3 regions of the Paenarthrobacter sp. NPDC092416 genome follow, and region 3 is predicted to be linked to each of the others. Evidence: riboswitches for the same ligand, from Rfam matches in the RefSeq annotation. Region 3 holds a riboswitch; each other region holds the start of a gene.
What was found. Region 3 has a riboswitch for S-adenosylmethionine ahead of ACIQC5_RS04640 (hypothetical protein). Riboswitches for the same ligand answer to the same signal wherever they lie in the genome.
Positions count from the first base shown of each region.

Region 1: another riboswitch for S-adenosylmethionine. It lies ahead of ACIQC5_RS19205 (DUF1737 domain-containing protein); the one in region 3 lies ahead of ACIQC5_RS04640 (hypothetical protein).
Region 2: another riboswitch for S-adenosylmethionine. It lies ahead of ACIQC5_RS06890 (homoserine O-acetyltransferase); the one in region 3 lies ahead of ACIQC5_RS04640 (hypothetical protein).

Region 1 covers NZ_JBIVQG010000012.1:72,811-80,402, reverse strand. The annotation lists gene ACIQC5_RS19225 (glutamate--cysteine ligase) at 1-164, shown strand, start outside; gene ACIQC5_RS19220 (hypothetical protein) at 220-897, opposite strand; gene ACIQC5_RS19215 (O-succinylhomoserine sulfhydrylase) at 1,008-2,216, opposite strand; gene ACIQC5_RS19210 (rhodanese-like domain-containing protein) at 2,218-2,628, opposite strand; gene ACIQC5_RS19205 (DUF1737 domain-containing protein) at 2,625-2,891, opposite strand; SAM riboswitch class IV at 2,906-3,018, opposite strand; gene ACIQC5_RS19200 (SulP family inorganic anion transporter) at 3,095-4,786, opposite strand; gene ACIQC5_RS19195 (NtaA/DmoA family FMN-dependent monooxygenase) at 4,940-6,268, shown strand; gene ACIQC5_RS19190 (aromatic amino acid ammonia-lyase) at 6,270-7,592, shown strand, end outside.
Region 2 covers NZ_JBIVQG010000002.1:619,124-626,715, reverse strand. The annotation lists gene ACIQC5_RS06920 (DMT family transporter) at 123-1,127, opposite strand; gene ACIQC5_RS06915 (RNA-binding S4 domain-containing protein) at 1,151-1,378, shown strand; gene ACIQC5_RS06910 (alpha/beta hydrolase) at 1,446-2,096, opposite strand; gene ACIQC5_RS06905 (SGNH/GDSL hydrolase family protein) at 2,174-3,010, shown strand; gene ACIQC5_RS06900 (winged helix DNA-binding domain-containing protein) at 3,022-4,131, shown strand; gene ACIQC5_RS06895 (hypothetical protein) at 4,208-4,615, shown strand; gene ACIQC5_RS06890 (homoserine O-acetyltransferase) at 4,620-5,741, opposite strand; SAM riboswitch class IV at 5,756-5,871, opposite strand; gene ACIQC5_RS06885 (bifunctional o-acetylhomoserine/o-acetylserine sulfhydrylase) at 6,021-7,361, opposite strand; gene ACIQC5_RS06880 (VOC family protein) at 7,565-7,592, shown strand, end outside.
Region 3 covers NZ_JBIVQG010000002.1:80,927-88,518, reverse strand. The annotation lists gene ACIQC5_RS04655 (DUF559 domain-containing protein) at 1-808, shown strand, start outside; gene ACIQC5_RS04650 (helix-turn-helix domain-containing protein) at 922-1,497, opposite strand; gene ACIQC5_RS04645 (sodium:solute symporter) at 1,766-3,307, shown strand; SAM riboswitch class IV at 3,533-3,652, shown strand; gene ACIQC5_RS04640 (hypothetical protein) at 3,668-4,030, shown strand; gene ACIQC5_RS04635 (hypothetical protein) at 4,027-4,218, opposite strand; gene ACIQC5_RS04630 (VIT1/CCC1 family protein) at 4,485-5,636, shown strand; gene ACIQC5_RS04625 (matrixin family metalloprotease) at 5,722-6,624, shown strand; gene ACIQC5_RS04620 (matrixin family metalloprotease) at 6,727-7,592, shown strand, end outside.

The sequences.
Region 1 (7,592 bases), on a different contig from region 3:
TTGCCAGTCGGCAACGGGGCGGCGGGGGCCAACCCGGGCGGCCACCGAGCCGTGAAGCCTTGGCGGCCGTTGTTGGGCACGCAGCAAAAGTGACCATGCGCGGCGCCTCCGCGGACGCACACAAAGACCCCGCGCCGATGCTGACCAGGGTCCGCAGGCCGTAAAGGCCCGAGCCAGCCAGGGCACAGCGGATCGCAACGCGGCGGACGAGAGCCAGGCCTACTGCTCCCCGAGCGTTCCTTCCTCGTCCCGTACAACGTCGGCGTCCCGTACAACGTCGGCGTCCCGTACAACGTCGGCGTCCCGTACAACGTCGGCCGGAGGCTCCCACCCCATCAAGTAGGCGCCCACAGTCGCTTCGACGAGATAGAACGCGAACGGCGGAATGTCCTTCTTGACCATCAGGATGGTGCCATAGAGGGTCGCCGCACCAGCAGCCGTGATGCCGACCCACCGCTTGGCGGGAGAGGTCAGCAGACTCCCTCCGAGGGCAGCCAAGGCCGCAACGTGGAGTGCCGAATAAGCCATGAACGGAAAGGACGAGCCTCGGAAGTAGGCGAAGCGTTCAAGGTCCGACGCCCGGCGCGACAGGCTGTAGACGAAGAGCGGGGCGCCGCCGAGCAAAGCTGCGGCCGCGGCTCCGGCCCAGGTCTTGGATATTCCGGGATGCTGGGCTCGTGCGAAAGCGGCGAAGCCCATGGGAACAGCGGCGGTACCGGCCGCGGCGAGATGATGGCCGACGATCCAGCCGCGCTCGCCGTCCACGAGCATGCGGAGCCGCTCGGCAGGATCGGCGGTGATGTACACGCGCGACACCGGGGAGATCCCCGTGAGCCACACGATGGACCCGGCTACGATGACCGCGCCGGCGCGACGGTAAGGACGTTTTCCGTTCATGGCATACCGCTTCGACTGGAAGTACGAGACGAGGGCTCGATATGTTGCCGAAAATACGCCGGGAGGGGCGCAGAGTCAATGACTCCACGCCCCTCCCGAACAACCAAAAACTAGACCTGCTTGAGGGCCTTCTCCAGATCCAGGATGAGGTCGTCCACGTCTTCCAGGCCAACGGACAATCGGACCACGCCGTCGCTCAACCCAATCGCCGCACGGCCCTCCGGACCCATGGCCCGGTGAGTGGTGGTGGCCGGGTGGGTGATGAGGGACTTGGAGTCGCCAAGGTTGTTGGAGATGTCGATGACGCTGAGCCCATCGAGCAGCGCGAACGCCGATTCCTTGGCAGAACGTCCCGCGGAGGGGAGCAGCTCGAACGTCAACACGGTGCCGCCGGCCTTCATCTGCTTCGCGGCGAGCTCGTACTGCGGGTGCGACTTCAACAGCGGGTACTTCACCCAGCTGATGGCGGGCTGCTGCTCAAGCCATTCCGCGATCTTCAAGGCCGACGCCGAGCTGTGGTTCACGCGCAGCCCGATCGTCTCAAGCCCCTTGGTCAGTACCCAGGCGTTGAACGCGGACAGCGACGGGCCGGTGTGACGCATGAGCTGCTTGACCGGGCCGTCGATGAATTCCTTGGTGCCCAGGATGGCGCCGCCGAGGACGCGTCCTTGGCCGTCGATGTGCTTGGTGCCGGAGTAGACAATCACGTCCGCGCCCAACTCGCCGCAGCGCTGCAGCAGGGGAGTGGCAAAGACATTGTCGACGACGACGGTGGCACCGGCCGCGTGCGCCAGCTCGCTGACCGCGGCGATATCCACGATTTCCTGCATGGGGTTCGATGGTGACTCGAAGAACACAGCGGTAGTCGGCTCCGAGAGCGCGGAACGCCACTGCTCAAGGTCGGGACCATCGACGAATACTGTTTCCACGCCCCAGCGCGGCAGGATCTCGTTGAGGATCACGAAGCACGAGCCGAACAGGGAACGGGCAGCAACCACACGGTCGCCGGCAGCCAGCAAAGCACCCAAGGCGGTGAAGACCGCGGACATGCCTGACGCCGTCGCAAAGCACGCCTCGGTTCCTTCGAGCAGCCGCAGCCGCTCCTGGAACGTCGCCACCGATGGGTTGCCGTAGCGGGAGTACACGAAGCGTTCGTCCTCGCCGGTGAAGGCGCGTTCCGCGGCAGCGGCGGATTCGTAGACGAAGCCCGAGTTCAGGAAGACAGGCTCAGAAGTTTCCTGGAAGTTGGTTCGGTCAAGGCCGCCGCGGACTGCCTGAGTATCGGGGCTCCAGCTGGCGGCATCGGGATTGAAAGTCACTTTAGTCGGTCCCCAGGTTCGTCGGCAGGCCACGGTTCTTCCAGCCATTCACTGTTCGTTCGCCGTAACGGTCCGGCTCGCCTTCGAAGCCCTCAAGCACGTTGTAGGCAGTGAAACCGGCCTGCGTCGCGGCGATGGCAGCGGAGATGGAACGCTGTCCTGAGCGGCAGATGAAGACGAGTTCCACGCCGTCGCCCTCGGGTGCCTGCTGCTGCAGGTCCTCGAGGAAGCGCGAGTTGGGGATGCCACCGGCAAGGTTCCACTGGATGAACAGGGGATCGTTCTCAGTGGCCTTGGTGTCCGGAATGCCGATGTGGGCCCATTCGCCCTCGGTCCGCACGTCCACCAAAATGGCACCTTGTTCAAGCTTTGCCCACGCATCCTGCGGGCTCAGGTCACCTGCGTAGCTCATGCGTGTCCCTCGAATGCTTCTTCGTCGTTGTAGTTCTCGAGCTTGTCAACAGCTGAGGCGACGGCGGCATCGGCACTGGCGATCGCGGTGGGCAGCACGATTGCCTGCGCCACGATCACGTCGGTGCCGTTGAAAGTGGCGGCCGGGCTGCCATGCAGCACGTAGCCCTCCGCGAGGGCATTGTGGATGCGCTCGCAGAAATCACGGGTATCGGGACCTGTAATCAGGCGGTAGGAGAGTTTTTCTTCAGTGGGTTCAGACATTGCTGGGTGCTCCTCAGTCACGCTTGCAGATTCGAAGTGTCGATACGCCGAGTAGTCACCTGAGGCACCCCGCCGGAGAGAGGGTTGCCGACCAGCAAGTCAGGGCTTAACGCTGGTGCTCATTACTCAAGAAAAACGTAACATCCACGACGGCGGGCTGCACCGCCGTCGTCGTCATGTTGCGTAACCGGCGCGCGCTTGAGTCAGCCGCGCCTCAGTGCGCGGACTGCAGCGCCGGTGGTGGGGAAGAAGTGGTCCGGCGTGAAACGGGCCGCGGCGCCTAGCTGGATCAGTTTGTCTTTGACGGGCCCTTTGAGCTCTGCGAACACCAAATCCACCCCTTTCCTGGCGAGCCACTCGTCCAGGGTGACCAGATCCTCGAGCGCGGTGGTGTCGATCCCGGTGATCGGCTCGGCAGCGAGGATGACGTGGGTGATGTCGTCTGGAGCCTCGTCCACTTCTTCCCGGACAAACGACGCTAAGACCTGTCCGTTGCCGAAGAACAGCGGGGCATCGAAGCGCAGGATGAGCAGCCCGGGGACCCGTTCGCCGTCCGGGTGCCTGGCGAGGTCGTGATAGCCGGGCAGGCCCTCTTCGGAGCCGAGTTCGGCGCGGTACGGATCCCACGCCCTGCGCACAAAATCCAGGAGGGCCAAAGCCATGGCCACCACAATCCCTTGGAGGACGCCCACCAGCAGAACGCCGAGGAACGCTGCCACCATCACTACGGATTCGCTGCGGCTCATACGCAGCAGCCGCCAGACGCCGCCTGGATCCGCCAACGCAATGGCCGCGGCAATGACCACGGCGGCCAACGTGGCGGAGGGCAGGTACTCGGTAACACCGGGGGCCAGGAGCATGAACGCCAGAACGAGGGTTGCGCCCACCACACCCGTCATTTGGGATTTGGCGCCTGCGTCCACGGCCACGGGAGTCCGGGAGGCGCTCCCTGAAATGGGGAATCCGCCCAGCAGCCCGGTGGCAGCGTTGGCTGCCCCCAGAGCTGCCATTTCCCTGTTCCCGGAGACCCGGTTTCCTTCCTTGGCTGCCAGGGTTTGCGACAGGACGCCGGTGTCCGCGAAAGCCATCAGGGCGATGCCTGCGGCGGCTGGGAGCAAGGTGAGTGCGTCGGCCCAGCCAATTCCGCCCAGGGCCGGCATCGGCAGGCCTTGCGGCAAAACGCCGGTGACTTTGACGCCGTCGTTCAGGCCCCAAACCGCCGTCGCGATGCACGAGCCAACCACCGCCAGCAGGACGCCGGGAACCTTCCATTTCAGGAGCCGGGGGATCCAGATGAGTGCCAGCGACCCCACGCCGAGCAGCAAGGCCGTGAGGTTGATAGCGCCGTTCAGCACCCCTGCGGTGACCGTCGCGAGCTTTTCCCGGATGTCGCCGTCGGCCTCGATCCCCAGAAAGGCAGGTAATTGGGAAAGCGCCACGAGCAGCGCGATTCCGTTCAAGTAGCCGAGCCTGATGGGTTTGGATAGGAGACCTGTGATGGTGCCGAGCCGCAGCGCTGAACCCGCCATCATGATCACCCCGATCAGCACGGCAAGCAGCCCGGCCAGCGCCACGGACTTTTCGTTGCTCCCGGCAGCCAGCGGCACGATCGCCGCGGCGATCATTGGGGCCAGCGCGGAGTCGGGTCCCAGGACCAGGATTCGGGAGGGCCCGACGACGGCGTAAACCAGCAACGGGACCACGGTTGCGTAGAGACCGGTGACGGGAGGGAGCCCGGCTGCCTGCGCGTAGGCCATGCCCGCGGGCACGAGCAGTGCGAACAATGCCGCGCCCGCCACGATGTCGTGCCGCAACCATTCGCGCTTATAGCCTTTGAGCGCCCAGACGCTGGACAGCCACTCCTTGGCGGAAGGGCGTGTGGTTGGTGCACTCATAGAGCGATCATTCCCGACCCCGGCTGTTTGTGGAACATGCCGATCGCCGTATGTGGAAATCCGGGGCGGTCCGAGGCGCCTCCAAATGTGACGCTACGGGAGCATAATTGACGCAGTACGACCCCCTGTAACTTCGCATGAAATCAGGTCGCGGTGAACGGACGGAGCAGTTCTACACTCAAGCCCATGCTGCATTTTGGTTGGTTTGTGGGCCACGGATTCGGAGTCCAGGGTTGGGGGACTCCCGGCTACAGCCTGGGCTACGACTGGAAGAAACCCGCCCTGTATCAGGAGGCCGTCCGGGCGTTTGAGCAATCCGGCCTGGACCTGTTCATCATCGAGGATTCCCTCACGGTTCCCGATACCTACGGCGGCACCGCCGAGGTCTCGCTGGCCCACGCTTCCTTTGCGCCCAAGCACGATCCTCTCGCGTTGGTCCCGTACCTTCTTTCCGCGACCGAGCACCTCGGGATCGTGCCCACGGTCAGCGCTTCCTTCTATCCGCCCTTCACCGCTGCCAGGCTCCTCGCCACGCTGCAGCACTTCTCTGAGGGGCAGTTGGGGTGGAACGTGGTCACCTCGGGCAGCGACCTCGCGGCCCAGAACTACGGGCTGGACCAGCAGATCGAGCACGACTTGAGGTACGGGAAAGCGGAGGAATTCGTCGACGTCGTCAGGCAGCTTTGGCGGAGCTGGGAACCTGGTGCGGTCCTTGAGGACGTGGACGCCGGGGTGTACGCCGACCACACCAAGGTTCACCCGATCAACCACCAAGGCGATTTCTTCAAGGTCCGAGGCCCGCTGAACACGGCGCCCCTGCCGGAGGAGCCGGTGCTTGTGCAGGCCGGCGCGTCGCCTCGGGGCAAGGCGTTCGCGGGCGGGCATGCGGATGTGGCGATTGCCTTGGCCCGTGGCGTTGACGGCATGAAGTCCTACAGGGATTCGATCCGTGCTGAGGCGGCCAAGGCGGGCAGGAATCCGGACGACGTCAAGGTGCTTTTCGTTCTGAAGCCCACGGTGGTTGGTTCTACCGCTGAAGCGGAGGAATTGCGGGCCCAGCGCCGGCAGCTCACCCAGCGGGACATCGACAGCCAGCTTAACTCGATCTCTTATCTCTCGGTCATCGACTTCAAGCAGTTCGACCTCGACGCCCCGCTGCCCGAGCTGAGCACCAACAGCAACCAGGGCACGTTGGACCACTTTGCCAAGGCGGCGCCTCCCGGTTCCACCCTGCGCCAGATCCTGCAGGCCCGCAGTGGCGGTGCCGGGGACTCGATCATCGGCACGGTGGGCGAAATTGCGGACTACCTCGAGGAGACCGGCTCGGCTGTCGGTGGCGACGGTTTCCTGTTCTCCGGCTTCGTGGACCCCGTGACCGTCCACGGCGTGCTGGACAAGCTCACGCCCGAGCTCAGGCGCCGCGGCCTGTTGAGGAAGAGCTACGGCAGTGGCGGCTTCCGGCAGAACCTCTTGGACTTCTGACATGTCCTCCACGCCCAAGACCCTGGTGATCGGTACCTTGGCGGTGCACGCCCCAGCCATTGCCGCAGCCGCGTTGGATCCGACGTTTCACGTGAAACTCAACCAAGATGCGTTGTCTTTGATCGGTCATTCGCGGGAGGTGGTGGAACGGGCTGCTTCCTCGGGTCAGCGGGTTTACGGGCTCAATACCTTGCTCGGCTCCGGGCGGGACACCGCTGTGGAGGAGAAGTCGATCCTGGCGTACCAAATCCAGGTGGTCAGGTATCACAACAGCGGCGTCGGCCCGTATCTGGACCGTTCCGCTGCACGAGCCGTGATTTTGGCCAGGCTCATCGGCTTCAGTCGTGGCGGCTCCGGCGTACGACCCGAAACCGCCAGCTTCTATGCCGAGCTGCTCAACCGCGGAGTGTTCCCCGCCATCCCGCGCGAAGGCTCGGTGGGCTCCTCGGACTTGACCCAGCTGGCCGCCGTCGCCGCCGTCGCACTCGGGGAGGGGGAGGCGTTCGATGCTGATGGCACGCTGGTGCCAGGGGCCAAGGCGCTCGCCGACGCCGGACTACAGCCATTGCGCCTGGCGCCCGGGGAGGCACTCGCGCTGGTCAGTGCCAACGCGTATTCGGTGGGCGCCGGCACCCTCGCTCTGGTGCGGCTGCAGCAGCTTGCGGAACTGGCCGACGTCGCGCTTTCACTATCGCTGGAGACGATCGCAAGGTACGACGACGGTGGGAACCTCAGCCCGTTTTCGCCGGCAATCCAGGCGGCCAAGGCCGTGGACGGGCAACGCGAATCGGCCGCTGCAGTGCGCCGTCTCCTCAGCGGCGGGTGGCTGGAAGACATCCGTCCCGAAGTTTCGGTTCAGGATGCCCTCTCCTTCCGTGCGGCGCCGCAGACCCACGGAGCTTTTCGCGCCTTGGTTTCACAACTCGGCGCCGCGTTGAACGTGGAATTGAACGGACGCGGGGATAACCCGTTGGCGGATGTCGAGTCCGGGCTGATGGTGTCCGGTGGGAACTTCCAACCCATGCAGCTCGCGTTGTCCTTTGAAGGCCTGCGGTTGGCCCTCGCGCATGTGGGGATTTCCAGCGAACGACGCATCGCCAAGCTGTATCCGCCCCAGCGGGCCATCCGGGCGAAGCACTTGCAGGCTGCGACGTCGGAGTCAGGCCTTGCCCAGGAGGAACTGCCCGGGCTGTTGTGGTACTCCGCCGCCGGATTGCTGGCCGAACTGAAGTTCCTGGCGGCACCGGCGACCCTTGGCGCCCCAACCCTCTCGGCCGACGTCGAGGACCATTCCACCCTTGCGCCGCTTGCCTTGCAGCAACTG
Region 2 (7,592 bases), 540 kb from region 3:
TCTACAGGGCCGCTGGGTGCGGTCCGCGGTGGTTTGCCCCGGGTTCCGGGCTAAGGTGCCGGACCGGGGTGCTGGGGAAAGTGGTACTGGTAATAACTGTGCAGGAAGCTGCGTGTCCTAGCCTACCGGCCTTTGGCCGCGTGGCCCCGTGCGAGCGATCCTTTGGGCCACGGAAGTGTGGCTACGATGATCGCCGCGAGCGTCAGTACCGTACCCAGCACCGTGGGCAAGGCGACCACCGCACCTGGGCTGGGGATCACGACGTCGAGCACCAACGACCCCACCAACTGCCCGGCGATCATGCCCAATCCGGTGGTCAACACGCCGAGGCTGCGGACCAGCAACGCGGCCAATCCGATGAAGAGGCAACCCATGGGGCCGCCGAGGTAGTACCACCATTCGCCCGGGAGCGGGTTGCCCGGACCGGTTACTGCCAGCTTGATGAGCCAGACCATCCAGAGAATGGCGGAGCCGGCAATGAAGTTGACCAAGGTGGCCGCAACCGGCGTCCCGTAGTGCACGGTGGCGGTGCCGTTCATGGCTTGCTGGAAACTCATCAGGAAACCCGCTGCCAGCGGAAGCAACACCGGCAGGACCAGCGATGCCACGTCATTGCTGGCGCCGAAGCGTGGGGAAACCGCCCAGGCCACCGCCGCAACGGTGAGGATACTTCCCAGCACGCGGACTCCGGTGATGGATCGTTTGCCGCCCGGGCCAATGCCCATGCGGTCCACGAGCAATCCGCTGAGCGTTTGCCCGGTGACCACCGCCACAGTGAACAGCGCAACCCCCAGCAAGCCCACAGTGAATGTTTGCGCGATGACGAAGAGTGCACCGATGGCACCGGCCATGACATAGAAGCGGGGAAAGCTCCCCTTCCGCACGGCCGGGAGGATACGCGAAAGGCCGGCCCGGCCCTTGGGTGTCACAACCGAGATGGCGGCGATGAGCAGAAGTCCTGTGGTGAAGCTCACCACAGCGGCAGCCATGCCGTCGTCCAACGTGGCTCCCAGGGCTCCATTGATGCGTGCTTGGAGTGGGATGACCAGGCCTGTTGCTACTGCCAGGGGGAGGCCAACGGCGAGCGGAAGGGTGGAAAGACGGGAAGACTGCGGCACTGACACCACACTACGTCAGGCATCATTGCTGTATGAGCAACCCGGAAATCGAAGAGGTCCCCATCCGCGACGACATGATCCGCCTGGGTCAGCTGTTGAAGCTGGCCAACCTGGTGGAGGACGGCGTGGAGGCCACCGAGCTCATCAAGAATGGCTTGGTGAAGGTCAACGACGAGATCGACGAACGCCGCGGCCGCCAGCTGCACGCCGGCGATACCGTCACCGTCAACGGCCAGACCGTAAGGATTATCACCGCCTGAAGCAACGCGGGGTCACTTATGGCCCATCGTGAGGCCATTTATGGGCCGTAAGTGACCCCGCGTTGCGTTAAGACGCGAGGACCTTGTGGGTCAGGAACTCACCTACGTGGCCGATCTCCTGTTGGTTGATCCCGTGCCACATGCCTGTGTAAAGCACCTTGGTGAGGTCCACGTGGTTGCGCACCCAGCCCATGGTGAACTCGATCTTGTCCGGGGTAATGACGGGGTCCTGCTGGTCACGGCCCCAGAACATCGGCACCGAGCCGTCCAGTTCGGCGTCGCGGAATGCGGCGTCAGCACCGGCGTCGACCACAAAACCTGAAAGCCCGACGACGGCGGCGAAGTCCGCGGGACGGTAGCGGAGCATGGTGGTGGCCATGGCCATGCCCATGGAGAAGCCGAGCAGCGTGACTGAGGAGTGGTTGGCCTTGATGGTGTCCAGCCATTCGAGGGCGTACTCCGCGGCGACTTTGACGGCCTCAAGCGAGTAGTCGATGGACGCCGTCAGCGGGAACCAGGTGAATCCGGGCCCCATCGGCATCGGCGCGCGCAGGGATGCCACCACGAAGCCTTCCGGCAGCAGGCCGGCAAGGCTGAAGAGGTCGTCCTCGTTGGAGCCATAGCCATGGAGCAGGACCAACAGCGGCTTGCCGGTCCGATCAGCTTCGTCATGGGACCACAGGACAACGGGCGCGGGGAATGCAACGGCTTCAGTCATGGGTCTATTCTTGCAGTTACCGATGGGTAACAACCTACGGTGGCGTAGGTTTGCAGGGACGAGGCAGGATAAGAAGCGTGAGTGACATCAATTCATTGGTGAAGCCGGGCGACCCGGTTCAAACACACCCTTGGAGCCGTTACGTGGCACTGGGTGATTCGTTCACGGAAGGCATCGGCGACCCCGAGCCGTTGAACCCCGGCGGATACCGTGGCTGGGCTGACCGCGTAGCCGAGGAACTCAGCCGTGGACACCAGGACTTCGCCTACGCCAACCTGGCCATCCGCGGCCGGCTGTTGCAGCAGATCGTGGACCAGCAGGTTGGCCCGTGCCTTGAACTCCAGCCTGACCTCGTCTCAATCTCGGCAGGCGGCAACGACCTCATCCGGCCGGGCGCCGATCCCGACGTCCTGGCCGAAAAGCTCGACGTCGCCGTGCAGGAACTCAGTTCCGGGGGCGCGACTGTGGTCCTGTTCAACGGTCCCGACACGTCGTCGTCAGTCCTGAGCCGGATCCGCGGCAAGGTCGCCATCTACAACGAGAACCTCCGCACTGTCGCTGCACGCCATGATGCGGTGGTGGCAGACATGTGGTCCCTCAGGCAGCTTGCCGACCCGCAAATGTGGGACGAGGACCGCCTGCATTTCTCACCCCTGGGCCACCACACCGTGGCCACCATGGTGCTCGACGCCCTCAACGTCCAGCACACTCTGGAACCGCTCATGCCCAAACCGCTTCCGCCACGCACCTGGCGCGAAGCCCGCTCCTCCGATCTGGTCTGGGCGCGCGAGTACTTTGTGCCCTGGGTCATCAGGCGGCTGCGTCACCGCTCGTCCGGCGACGGCATCACGCCCAAACGTCCGACGCCGGGACCAGTCTTTGGTCCGGCCGGCACCATGCTGCCGCGCGGCTAAAGGTGGATCAGCTGCTGCCAAGCGACGTTGTCCGCGTCAGGCTGCGCCGCCAACAATTGCGCCCGCCCCATGCGGACAGCCCCGATACCGTGCTCCGCAACCTCTTGGCCGTCCAATCGCAGGAGTTCCCCTACGCTCGGTGGACCCTTGCCCAACGAACGGGCGGAAGCACTGCGGCTGACGTGGAGCAAGCCGTAGCCGACGGCACCATCCTGCGGACGCACATCCTCCGCCCTACCTGGCATTTCGTTCATCGGGACGACTTGGGCTGGTTGATGTCCCTGTCCGCGGACAGGCTCCACCAAGGCAACAAAGGCATGTACCGGCAGACCGGGGTGGACGAGGCTGCTGCCGCCCGGAGCGGGCAGGTTCTTGCCGAAGCCGTGGCCGGCGGCGCCCACAAGACCCGGGAAGAGTTGGCGGAAATACTGGGAAAGGCCGGCTTTCCGAGCAAGGGACTTGGCTTCATCTACCACCTGATGCACGCGGAAATCAGCAGGATCCTGGCCAGTGGCACCCCCGTCCGCTCTGCCGGTGGTGCCCTCAAACAGACCTATGCACTCTTCGAGGAACGGGTTCCCGGAGGCACGCCTGGCGACAGGGAACACTGCTTGGCCCAGCTGGTGTTGCGGTACTTCAGCAGCAGGGGCCCCGCCACAGTGAAAGACTGCGCCGCATGGTCCGGCCTGACCATGAAGGACATCCGGCTGGGGATCGAGGTGGCACAGGACATCTCCCCCGGAACGCTCGCCAGCGTGTCCGCCGACGGCCTGGACTTCCATCTGGCAGCTGAAGAACTGGACAGTCCCGGATCCGACGACACCGAAACCGACCCTCGCGTGGACCTCATCCAGTGCTACGACGAGTACGTCATGGGCTATTCGCAGTCCCGGCACTACCTGGGCGGTTCGGCTCCGATACTCCCCACAGATAACAGCCCCATGCACGTGGTGTTGCTGGACGGGAAGTTGGCCGGTTGGTGGCGGCACGGATTCGTCGGCAGTAAGTGCGAACTGGATGTGAGGCTGGACCGGCCAGCCACTCCCCCGGTTCAACGGGCCCTCGAGACCGAAGTTGAGCGCTACGGCACGTTCCTGGGCATGGAAACACAGCTGGTCTAAGCCGGGACGGCCCCTGCGGCCATGGGCTCCGGGGTCGCCTACCGGGCTAAGCTGGGAGAAGACCTAGGAGGCCTGCATGAACAATCTGATCTTCTGGATCATCGTCTGCTCGTGGCTGATTCCCTTGGGGATCCGCATGTACAACAAATCCCGGGCGCGCCGGCTCCAAGACCGCAATTTCCCCGGCGCCGGCTACCCGCCGCAGAACCTCCCCGGTCCGGGCTACCCTCCCCAGAACTACGCGGCCCGGAATTACCCTGCCCAGAACTACCCGGCGTATCCGGGCGAGCCCACCGTGGTCCGCCCCGCAGACGCGGCACCGCCGGCGGGTCCGCCGTCGACCGTTGCTCCGTCAAACACCTCGAGTTTGGAGCCGCAGGGCTACCGGGCGCGGCGGCTGGCCGAGCTGGACGCAAAGTTCAGCAACGGCGAGATCGCCATGGAGGACTATATGAAGCAGCGCGCCGACATCATGAACGGCTGATCGTTCAGGCGAAGAACGCCTCGCGGAGCTGCACGGAAAGCTGGCCGATTTCGGTCAGGAATCCGTCGTGTCCGATCGGGGCCTCGATGACGTGGACCGGCACATTTCCGGGGAGGGCGGCTGCAAGCTCCTGCGATTGTGCCGGGAAATAGAGCCGGTCCGAGTCCACGGCTGCGACGAAGAACTCGGCACTGGCACGGGCCAGGGCCTCAGTGAGGTTGCCGCGGCCCCGGGTCACGTCGTGGCTCATCAGGGCTTCAGTGATGGCGATGTAGCTGTTGGCATCGAACCGGCGGACCAGCTTGGTACCTTGGTGGTCGAGGTAGCTTTCCACCTGGTAGCGGCCACGCTCCCCCAGCACTGCGGCCGCCAGCGGCGTCTCCTGGTGCTGGGCTTCGCGGCCAAAGCGGAAGTCCAGCTCCAGGGCAGAGCGGTAGGTGATGTGGGCAATCCGGCGGGCGAGGGCGAGCCCGGCCTCAGGCGCACTGCCGCCGTAGTAGTCGCCGTCGTTGAAGTTCGGGTCCTGGCGGATGGCGAGCGTCTGGGACTGGGCGAAGGCGATCTGCTCAGCGGTGCTGTACGCACCAACCGAGATCACTGCACAGCGCTTGACACGCTCGGGGTAGGTGACCGCCCACTCGAGCGCCCGGGCACCTCCCATGGAGCCGCCCAGTACGGCGTGCCATGCTTCGATGCCCAGTTGGTCGGCCAGCCTTGCCTCGGCCCGGGTGCTGTCGCGGAGCGTGATCAACGGGAAACGCGAGCCCCATGGACGGCCGTCGGGTGCCGTCGAGGACGGACCTGTGCTCCCGTAACATCCGCCTACGATGTTGATGGAGATCACGAAGAACCTGTTGGTATCGATGGTGGCGCCCGGCCCTACGAGCTGCTCCCACCACCCCTCCTCGTCTGTCGCGCCGCGCGCCACGTGGGTGCTGCCGGTCAACGCGTGCTGAACCAGAACCGCGTTGGAGGCGTCAGCGTTCAGCCGGCCCCAGGTTTCGTAGGCCAGGACCACGTCCGGAAGGAAACCACCGGCCTCAAGCTCCAGCGACCCTACGCCGGCGTACTTGACCGTTCCGTCTTCTTCTCCTGATTTGGGGAGGGCTGTAGCAGTAATAGTCATTCCTTTGACACCTAACTTCGCGCTTGCCCGCCGCCTTGTATGCGGAAGGCCAGGTCCTCACCCGGGGCACCCCACCGCGGAAGGAGGGTTGCCGGCCAGCAAGCCGGGGCTGTCGCTGGCACTCATGACCTAATACGTAGAGTCTAGGAAAAACACCGCTGCATTGGCGAAGAATGTGACAACAGTGTGACGGTTTTGGGCTGATTCATTCACGAAAGCGCACGCCGGAGCCGCGTCCGGCGAATTATCATCGACGCGGACGCGGCTCCAGATGTGGATTTATGCGCCCTTGGCAGCCGTGAACCCGGCCTCCAAATCCGCCAGGATGTCATCCACGTGCTCGATGCCCACAGACAAACGGACCAGGCCGGGGTTGACGCCGGCGGCCACCTGCTGGGCCACCGTCAGCTGGCTGTGCGTGGTGGACGCGGGGTGGATCACCAGCGAGCGAACGTCACCGATGTTGGCCACATGCGAGTGGAGCTCAAGGCCGTCGACAAAGCGCTTGCCGGCTTCGAGGCCGCCCTTCAGCGTGAACGCCACGACCGCACCCGTTCCACGGGGACCGTACTTCCGGCCCCGGTCGAACCACGGACTGGATGGCAAACCCGCATAGGCAACCGATTCGACGTCGTCGTGGGCTTCAAGCCATTCCGCCACCTTGGTGGCGTTCGAAACATGGCGCTCGACGCGCAGGCTCAGCGTTTCCAGGCCCTGCGAGATGAGGAAGGCGTTGAACGGGGACACTGCCGAGCCGAGGTCCCGGAGAAGCTGAACCCGTGCTTTGAGGATGTAGGAGAGGTTTGCCCCCAACGCCCCGTCCTTGCCCAAGTCCCGGGCGTAGACCAGGCCGTTGTAGCTGGGGTCCGGCGTGTTGAAGCCCGGATAGCGCTCGGGGTCCTTGCCGAAGTCGAAGTTGCCGGAATCCACAATCACCCCGGCAATCGCGGCGCCGTGACCGCCTAGGTACTTGGTTGCCGAGTGGACCACGATGTCCGCACCCCATTCGATGGGACGGATCAGGTACGGGGTGGACAAGGTGTTGTCCACCACCAAGGGCACGCCCGCTTGGTGGGCAGTGGCGGCCACGCCTTCGATGTCCAGCACGTCCTGGCGCGGGTTGGAGACAACCTCGGCGAAGAAGAGCTTGGTGTTCGGCTGCACGGCATCCCGCCAGTGGTCCAGGTTGTCCGGATCCTCCACGAACGTGACCGAGATGCCGAACTTCTTCAGCGTGTGCGCCAGCAGGTTGTAGGTGCCACCGTACAGGCTCGGGCTGGCAACGACGTGGTCTCCAGCCTCGGCGATGTTGAGGATGGCGAACGTCTCGGCGGCCTGTCCGGAGCTCAGCAGGAGCGCTGCCAAGCCACCTTCCAGGCTGGCGATGCGCTGCTCCACGGCGTCCTGCGTGGGGTTGCCGATACGCGTGTAGATGGGGGCGAGCTCTGCCAGGGCAAAGCGGTTGGCTGCACTCTCAGCACTGGGGAACACGAACGAGGTGGTCTGGTAAATGGGAAGCGACCGCGCTCCCGTTGCAGCATCAGGCTCCTGGCCTGCGTGGATCTGTCGTGTTTCAAAGGACCATCCCTGAGACATAGCTTTCTCCTCTTCGTAGCGCATGACGTATCCAGGAACTGGCGATCGGCCTGGGTTGGAGTCAGTCTAGGAAGCTATTCAGGGCAAGCCCAGCTTTGTGACGAAGGCAGTATTTTTCAGACTTTGGGCGTCCCGGCATGACGCCTGCAGGTCGTTCCACATAACATCCCATGTTGGTTAGGCTTGACTTAGCTGAGACCCCGATCACAAAGTGCCAAGATGAAGCCATGCGCATGGATCACGTCTCTTACGCTT
Region 3 (7,592 bases):
AGTGGGCGGGGTAGCCCGGACCGGGCAACTGCTGGACGCAGGATACTCGCGATCAGACGTAGCCAACTTAAGATCCCAGGGAGTTATCCAGCCGCGCCGAGGTGTCTTCTTGGTCCGGGATCACAAAAAGGAACTCGCCGCAGCCATCCGCCATAACGCCCGTGTTTCCTGCGCCAGCGCGGCCGAGCACTATGGGCTTTGGCTAAGGGCCGCACCCAGCCACCATCATTTGGCATGCCGACACGGCAATGGCACCGGATTCGTGAGGCACAGAACCGTCCGGTTTGATCCTCACCCCACACTGCCTGTAGCAGCAGTGGAGGACGTGGTGCTGCATGCCATGGTGTGCCTCGAGCCGCCCGCTGCGGCAGCAATGGCCATATCCGCCATCCGACTGCACGGCGTGCCGCTCGGATTGCTGAAGGATCAACTGGCTGCGGACAAGTCGCGGCCCGTCCTGACGGCACTGCGGGAGTTGGATCTTCGCGCGGAGTCAATCGTGGAAGTGGACGCGCAGCACCTGTTTCGCACCAACGGCATCGCATTCGACGCACAGGTATCCATCCCGGGGATCGGCCGTGTGGACATCCTCATTGAAGGTTTTCTGATCATTGAAGTGGATGGCTTCGCGTTCCACTCAAGCCGTAAGGCCCTGCGCAACGATCTGGCGCGCAACAACACAGCCACAGTCAAGGGCTTTTCAGTGCTGCGCTACCCTCCTGAGGTCATTTGGTACGAACCGGACCGCGTAATCGCTGAAGTTCGGGCAGTTCTGCAGCAACGGGCTGCTACGTTCCTCCCCAGTTAGTCCAGAGTTCGCCGCCCCCAAGCCCCGGAATTCCAAGGCTCGCCCCTTCGCAGGGCGCACAAATCGGGAGGCAACTGGGAAGGAGCGCGCCCCCGAGCAAGGGAAGTAGCAGGCTACCGACTCGCCGCAGGCACCAGCACCCAGAGCACCTCGACGGTTTCATCCGTGGGGTTGATCCAGGTGTGGGGTTCGCGGCCCGGGAAGGAGAGGGTGTCCCCTTCTTCAAGGTCGTACTCTTCGTTGGTGAGGATCAGCTTGATGCGGCCCTTGACCACATGCAGGACATCGACGTCGCAATCCACGGCATAGAGTTCGTTCTCACCCCGGCCCCGCGGCTCGATCGTCGCCTGCAGAATCTGGAGGCGCCGCTCGGAGCGCGCAGTGAGGAGCCGCTCCACGATCCCTTGGCCCCCCAGGGAAATGCGAGGACCGTCGTCGCGCCGTGTGAGGTGTGTTTCCGGAGCGGCAAACAAGTCGCCCACGGACACGGACAGGACCTGGCACAGGGTAACGAGCGAGGCGACCGACGGCGACGTCAGATCGCGCTCAACCCTGCTCAGGAAGCCCTTGGTCAGTCCGGTGGCATCGGCCACTTGTTCGATGGTGAGGCGCTGCGCCTGGCGGGCTGCGCGGATTCTGGAACCAATGGCAACGGGGACATTGCTTGGTTCAACGGGGAGAGCCTTCATTCACGAACCTTTCAGGCCGTTCTTGCGGCCCTGTCATTGCAGCAATACTAGCGGGATCACGGCCCAGGAGAGCCAGAACCAGCGGAACCATGACCAAAGCATCTTGACTGTTACTCCGATCACAACATATCCTCATAGGCAACAAGTGTTGTCTGTGAGGCACACAACACACATCCCCATCTCCCATCATCAGCACGGAGACTTCGGCGCTTCGCAGGAGTATCGTCGAAAACCCCAACCTTCGTGCATCAGCTCCAAGGAGCCACTCATGGACTCTTCGTTCATAAACATCGCCATTGTGGTGGTGTACCTGCTTGCCATGCTGGCGTTCGGCTGGTGGGGCAAGTCCCGCACCAAGAACAACAGCGACTTCCTGGTAGCCGGCCGCCGCCTGGGACCTTTCCTCTACACCGGCACCATGGCCGCCGTCGTCCTGGGTGGAGCATCCACCGTCGGCGGCGTCGGCTTGGGCTATAAGTTCGGCATTTCCGGTATGTGGCTCGTTGTCGCAATCGGCGCCGGCGTCCTGCTCTTGAGCTTGCTCTTCGCGGGCACCATCCAGCGCCTCAAGATCTACACGGTCTCCCAGATGCTGAGCCTCCGCTACGGCAGCAAAGCCACGCAGACCTCCGGAATCGTGATGCTGGCGTACACCCTTATGCTCTGCGCGACCTCCACCGGTGCATACGCCACCATCTTCGTCGTCCTCTTCGACTGGGAACGCTGGCTGGCTATCGCCGTAGGCGGTGCAATCGTGCTTGTTTACTCGACCATCGGCGGCATGTGGTCCATCACCCTGGCCGACCAGGTCCAGTTCATCATCAAGACCGTTGGCATCTTCTTCCTCATGCTCCCGTTCGTCCTGAATGCAGCGGGCGGACTCGACGGAATCCGTGAGCGCGTCGAGGCAAGCTTCTTCCAGATCGACGGCATCGGTATCCAGACGATCATCACGTACTTCGTGGTCTACACGCTCGGACTCCTGATCGGCCAAGACATCTGGCAGCGCGTCTTCACGGCGAAGACTGCCAAGGTTGCCCGCTGGGGCGGCGCCACTGCCGGCGTTTACTGCATTCTTTACGGTGTTGCCGGCGCTTTGATCGGCTTGGCCGCCCGCGTAGCCCTCCCGGACATCGACGTTGCCAACCTTGGCAAGGACGTGGTGTACGCCGAGGTTGCAACGCACATCCTGCCTGTCGGCATCGGCGGCCTCGTGATGGCTGCGGCTGTTGCGGCCATGATGTCCACCGCTTCCGGCGCCCTGATTGCCGCAGCAACGGTGGCCCGTGCTGACGTTGTTCCGTTCGTTGCCAGCTGGTTTGGCAAGATCATCAACACAGATGACACGGAAAACCCCGAGCACGACGTCAAGGCAAACCGCTACTGGGTTCTTGGCCTCGGCATCGTTGCTGTCCTGATCTCCATGGCTGCGCAGGATGTGGTGGTTGCGCTCACCATCGCCTACGACATCCTGGTAGGTGGCCTCCTGGTTGCGATTCTGGGCGGCCTCGTCTGGAAGCGCGGAACCGGCATCGCCGCTGCGTGGTCAATGGCAATCGGCTCGGTGCTGACGCTGTCCCTGCTGATCCTGTTCGCCACCGGAGTCATTCCGAGCGTTGACGGCGTCTACGCCAACGAACCGATCTACTACGGCCTGTTGGCGTCGTTCGTGGCCTACGTCGTGATCTCGCTCGCCACGCCGCCCACCGATCCTGCGGTCCGCGCCGCTTGGGACAAGCGCGTTGCCGGAGCGGTCTCGGACGAGCTACCGCTTGAGGCTCACCCGGTCAGCAGCCACACTCCCAACTAACCGGGACAGCTGCAGCCAAAGACAAAACAATAAGCAGTTCACGACGGCGGTGCCGCCCCTTTCCGGGGCAGCGCCGCCGTTGTGCTGTGCCCGGCGGAGTCCGGGAACGTTCGTTGTGAGGCCCGCTTTGCGCGCTTGATCGCGCATTTGGGGCGCAGAGCGGGCCCCGCAACAAAGGACTTTGGGGGTCCCGCCGTGTGGACGCATCCGGTAGTGTGGTGCCTGCTTCAAGAGAGGTGGCGCCAAGCTCCGACTGGCCACACACCAACCCCATGTTCACGGGTGGTTCGGATGAGGAAGCGGCCCGCCCCGGACCAGAGACAACCGAGCGGGCAAGAGCACTCCCCCAAGGAGCATTCCTTGCCGTACCAAGCCGTCATCCCAGCCGGACCACGCAGCGCCACGAGCAGCGCCACAACGCACAGCGGTACAGCAACCACCCCAAGCCCAACGTCCGCGCACCCAATCCGGGTGATTCCCGGCGTCGACGTCGTCCTGGGAACCGTCACTCTGATGGTGGGTGGCGGCCTCGTTCGTTACCGGCACCCCGAAGCACGGCTGATAGCCAGGGCCCTGGCGCAAGCTGTGCGCCCCACCCGTTGGTGTCAGTCAACGCTGACGCTGACCGTGACGGTTGCCGCCGTCGGGAAATCCGCAGGTATTGAGCGTCACTTCGGGTTCAGCCATCCGGAGGGCCCAAAGGATCACAGCGAAACGGCCTAGATTTCCTCGTCGTCCTGGCGGAATTCCTCGGCTTCGTCGAGCGGGACCACGCGCTCGTCATCGTCCGGGACGTCGATTTCGTCTACCCATGCTTCGTCGACTTCCTGATCCTCGCTGTAGTCGTACGCGGGGTCCGACTCGATGGTTGCCCGCGCCGGGTGGTTGGCGTGTGATTCGGTGGTGTCCATGCTGCAACCTCCGTCTCGTGGGCCCGAAAGCAGCCCGCTGACCAATTGCGGGGAGGCCCCCCGCCCCTGTCTATCCATCTGAGCACTGGCAATCCGAGGGGTCAAGACAGCGCTCAAAACGCGGGTGCGAGGGGCGTCGCACCCGCCGGAATTTACGGTGCACCGAACATTCCGGATAAGGAATACCAGCCAAAAATCCGCGCCAATAAGCGGTACAGTGGGCGTGCAATGGGGCCGCAACTACCCCACCCAGCACAGGAGAGAAAGTGCAGAAGCACCAGGAATCCCACCGTCCGTCGAGCCCCGCTCCGGACACCATTCCGTCAACGCAAGCTGCAGCGCCGTCGTCCGCGGACATCAAGCGCTGGCGGCAATACCTGGCCGATGAACGAGCCGAAGCTGCCGTCTACCGTGAACTCGCCCAGCGTCGCGATGGCGAGGAACGGCAGATCCTGCTGGCTCTCGCAGAAGCCGAAGGCCGGCACGAGGCCCACTGGCTCAAACTGCTCGGGGAGCACGCCGGGATGCCCAAGGCAGCCTCTGGCCGAAGCCAGCTGCTGGGTTTTTTTGCGCGCCATTTTGGATCCGTTTTTGTTCTGGCCCTGGCCCAACGCGCAGAAGGCCGCTCCCCCTACAGCACCGACCCTGCAGCAACCCCGGCCATGGCTGCCGACGAGCAAATCCACGAGGAAGTAGTCCGCGGGCTGGCAACGCGCGGACGCAACAGGTTGTCCGGCACTTTCCGGGCAGCGGTTTTTGGCGCTAACGATGGCCTGGTGAGCAACCTGTCGCTCGTCATGGGCATGGCCGCCACCGGAGTGCCCAGCCCTGTAGTGCTCATGAGTGGCGTGGCCGGTTTGCTGGCCGGTGCGCTGTCCATGGGCGCCGGCGAATATGTCTCAGTCCGTTCGCAGCGGGAACTGCTTAACGCCACGCTGCCCACGCAGGCAACGCTCACGGCGGCACCATCCCTGGATATAGAACACAACGAGTTGGTCCTGGTGTACCTCGCCCGCGGCATGACCCGCGAAGCCGCCGAACACCGCGCCGCTGAACGCATGGGTTTGTTCAGCTGCGACTGCGATCCCAGCCTCTCTTTCCACCCCGAAGAAGAGGAAACCGCCGACGAACACGAGAGTGTGGGCTCCGCGTGGGGCGCCGCCATGTCGAGCTTCTGCTTCTTCGCGTCCGGCGCGATCGTGCCCATTCTCCCGTTCATCTTCGGCATGACGGGGTTCGCCGCTTTGGTAGTAGCCGGCGCCCTGGTGGGCGTCGCGCTCCTGGCGACTGGCGCCGTCGTCGGGCTGCTGTCCGGAACCTCGCCGCTGAGCCGCGGGCTGCGCCAACTGGCCATCGGCCTCGGCGCGGCCGCAGCAACCTACGGGCTCGGGCTCGCCTTTGGCGCAGTGATCGTGTAGCCCGGATCCTGCCGGGTTTGGTCCGTCCTGTCCGCTGCCCGTAATGTTGGCTCGTTCCTCAGCGCACTCAGCGTGGACAGGCGCGATGAAGGGAAGACCAGTGGACTCGGACAGCCAGGACCGGACGCAGCCGCGACCGGCGGGATCAGCGGCACGCGTTGTCCGTGGCGTCCTGATGGCCGTCGCTGCCGCTGTCGGCGCCGTTGTGGTGAGCGGATTCCTCCACGGCGATCCCCGCATCACATCACTGATTCCCGGCGCCACCCAGGCCGCCAAGCCTCAAACCGAGGCAGGCAAAACGGTCCCCCAGCGCGCGCTCAATGCTCCTCCTCCCGGATTCGAGGAAGCCGACGCTCCGCTGGCCAAGCCCTTGCCGCCAGCCACCATCAACGAGTCCTACAAGTTCCTGGCAGTCAACGACGACGGCACTCCGGTGGGCTATTCGCCGTGCCGCCCGCTGCATTACGTTGTAAACGCCGCGGCCGCTCCCGAGGGAACCGATGCCTTGGTCACCGCAGCCATCGCGAACATCTCCGAGGCCTCCGGCATCCAGTTCGTCAATGACGGCACCACGGATGAGCTTCCTGCCGAGAAACGCGAAGCCTACCAACCAGCCAAGTATGGGGACCGGTGGGCGCCGCTGCTGATCTCCTGGACCAGCCCGGAGGTTGTTCCGCCCTTGGCCGACGAGGTGATCGGCACTGGCGGGAGCACCATGTATTCGCTCAACAACGGCCCCAAAAGCTACATCAGCGGCAGCCTTCAGCTCGACTCGCCGCAGGTAGCCGAGCTGCTCGCAGAGCCCGGCGGCGCGGACTACGTTCTGGCCGTCATCCAGCACGAACTGGGCCACGTCATGGGTTTGGACCACGTGGACGATCCAGTCCAGCTCATGTATCCGGAGATCGGCGCTCCGGACGGCTTGGCCGCAGGCGACCTCACCGGCCTGCACTTGCTCGCCACCTCGCCGTGCCGCAAGGACATCTGACAAGTTCGTCATGGACTCCCGCGGCCGTCGGTTCTATGCTGACGGAAACGGCCGACGGCGGCACCCCACTGTCCGGTTCGGGCCGCCGCGTCAGGGGGTTCCATGGAACCTTATGGGTCGCCACAATGGCCGGACCCCTATCCCCCTCCGCCCAACTCGCCGCCGCACGAACCCACGCCGCCGCACCAGCACGCACCGACGCCGCCCATCAAGCACAGCAGCGTCGCGGCCATCCTGTTCTTGTTCACTATCCTCGGCTTGGTATGCGCCGGCGCCTACTTCAGCGGTGACTTGCAACAGCTTCTGTCAGGCTCCGCCACGCAAAGCCACGCACCCCGCCCGGGGTTGGTGCCGTTCGGCCAACGCGAGGATCCGTTGCCCGGGCTGGAAGAAGCCGACGCTCCGCTCGGCACCCCGCCGCCCTTGGACCGGACCAGCACGGCCTACAAGTTCCTCGCGTTGAAAGCCGACGGCACTCCGTTGGCCTACTCCCCGTGCAGACCCATCCACTATGTGGTCAACAGCGAGCTCGCACCGGACTCCTGGCAGCCTTTGGTGGAGGAAGCCATTCAGCAGGCCAGCTGGGCTACTGGACTCCGGTTCATCTACGACGGCCGCACCACCGAGGTACCTTCCACCAGCAGGAACGGCTATCAACCCGAGAGGTACGGGGACCGCTGGGCGCCCGTGCTCATAGCCTGGACCACCCCCGAGCAAGTGCCCCGCCTCACCGGCCAAACCGTGGGATTGGGCGGGAGTTCGTCCATCGGCCTGAGCAACGGCTACAAGGCGTACGTGACCGGCACAGTGTCGCTGGATGCGCCCCAATTCGCGGGGATCGTTGACACACCAAGGGGCCAGGAGATCGGCGTGGCAGTGATCATGCACGAGCTTGGCCATCTGCTGGGCTTGGACCACGTGGATGATCCACGTCAGCTCATGTATGACCAGGCATCATGGGTGCGCGA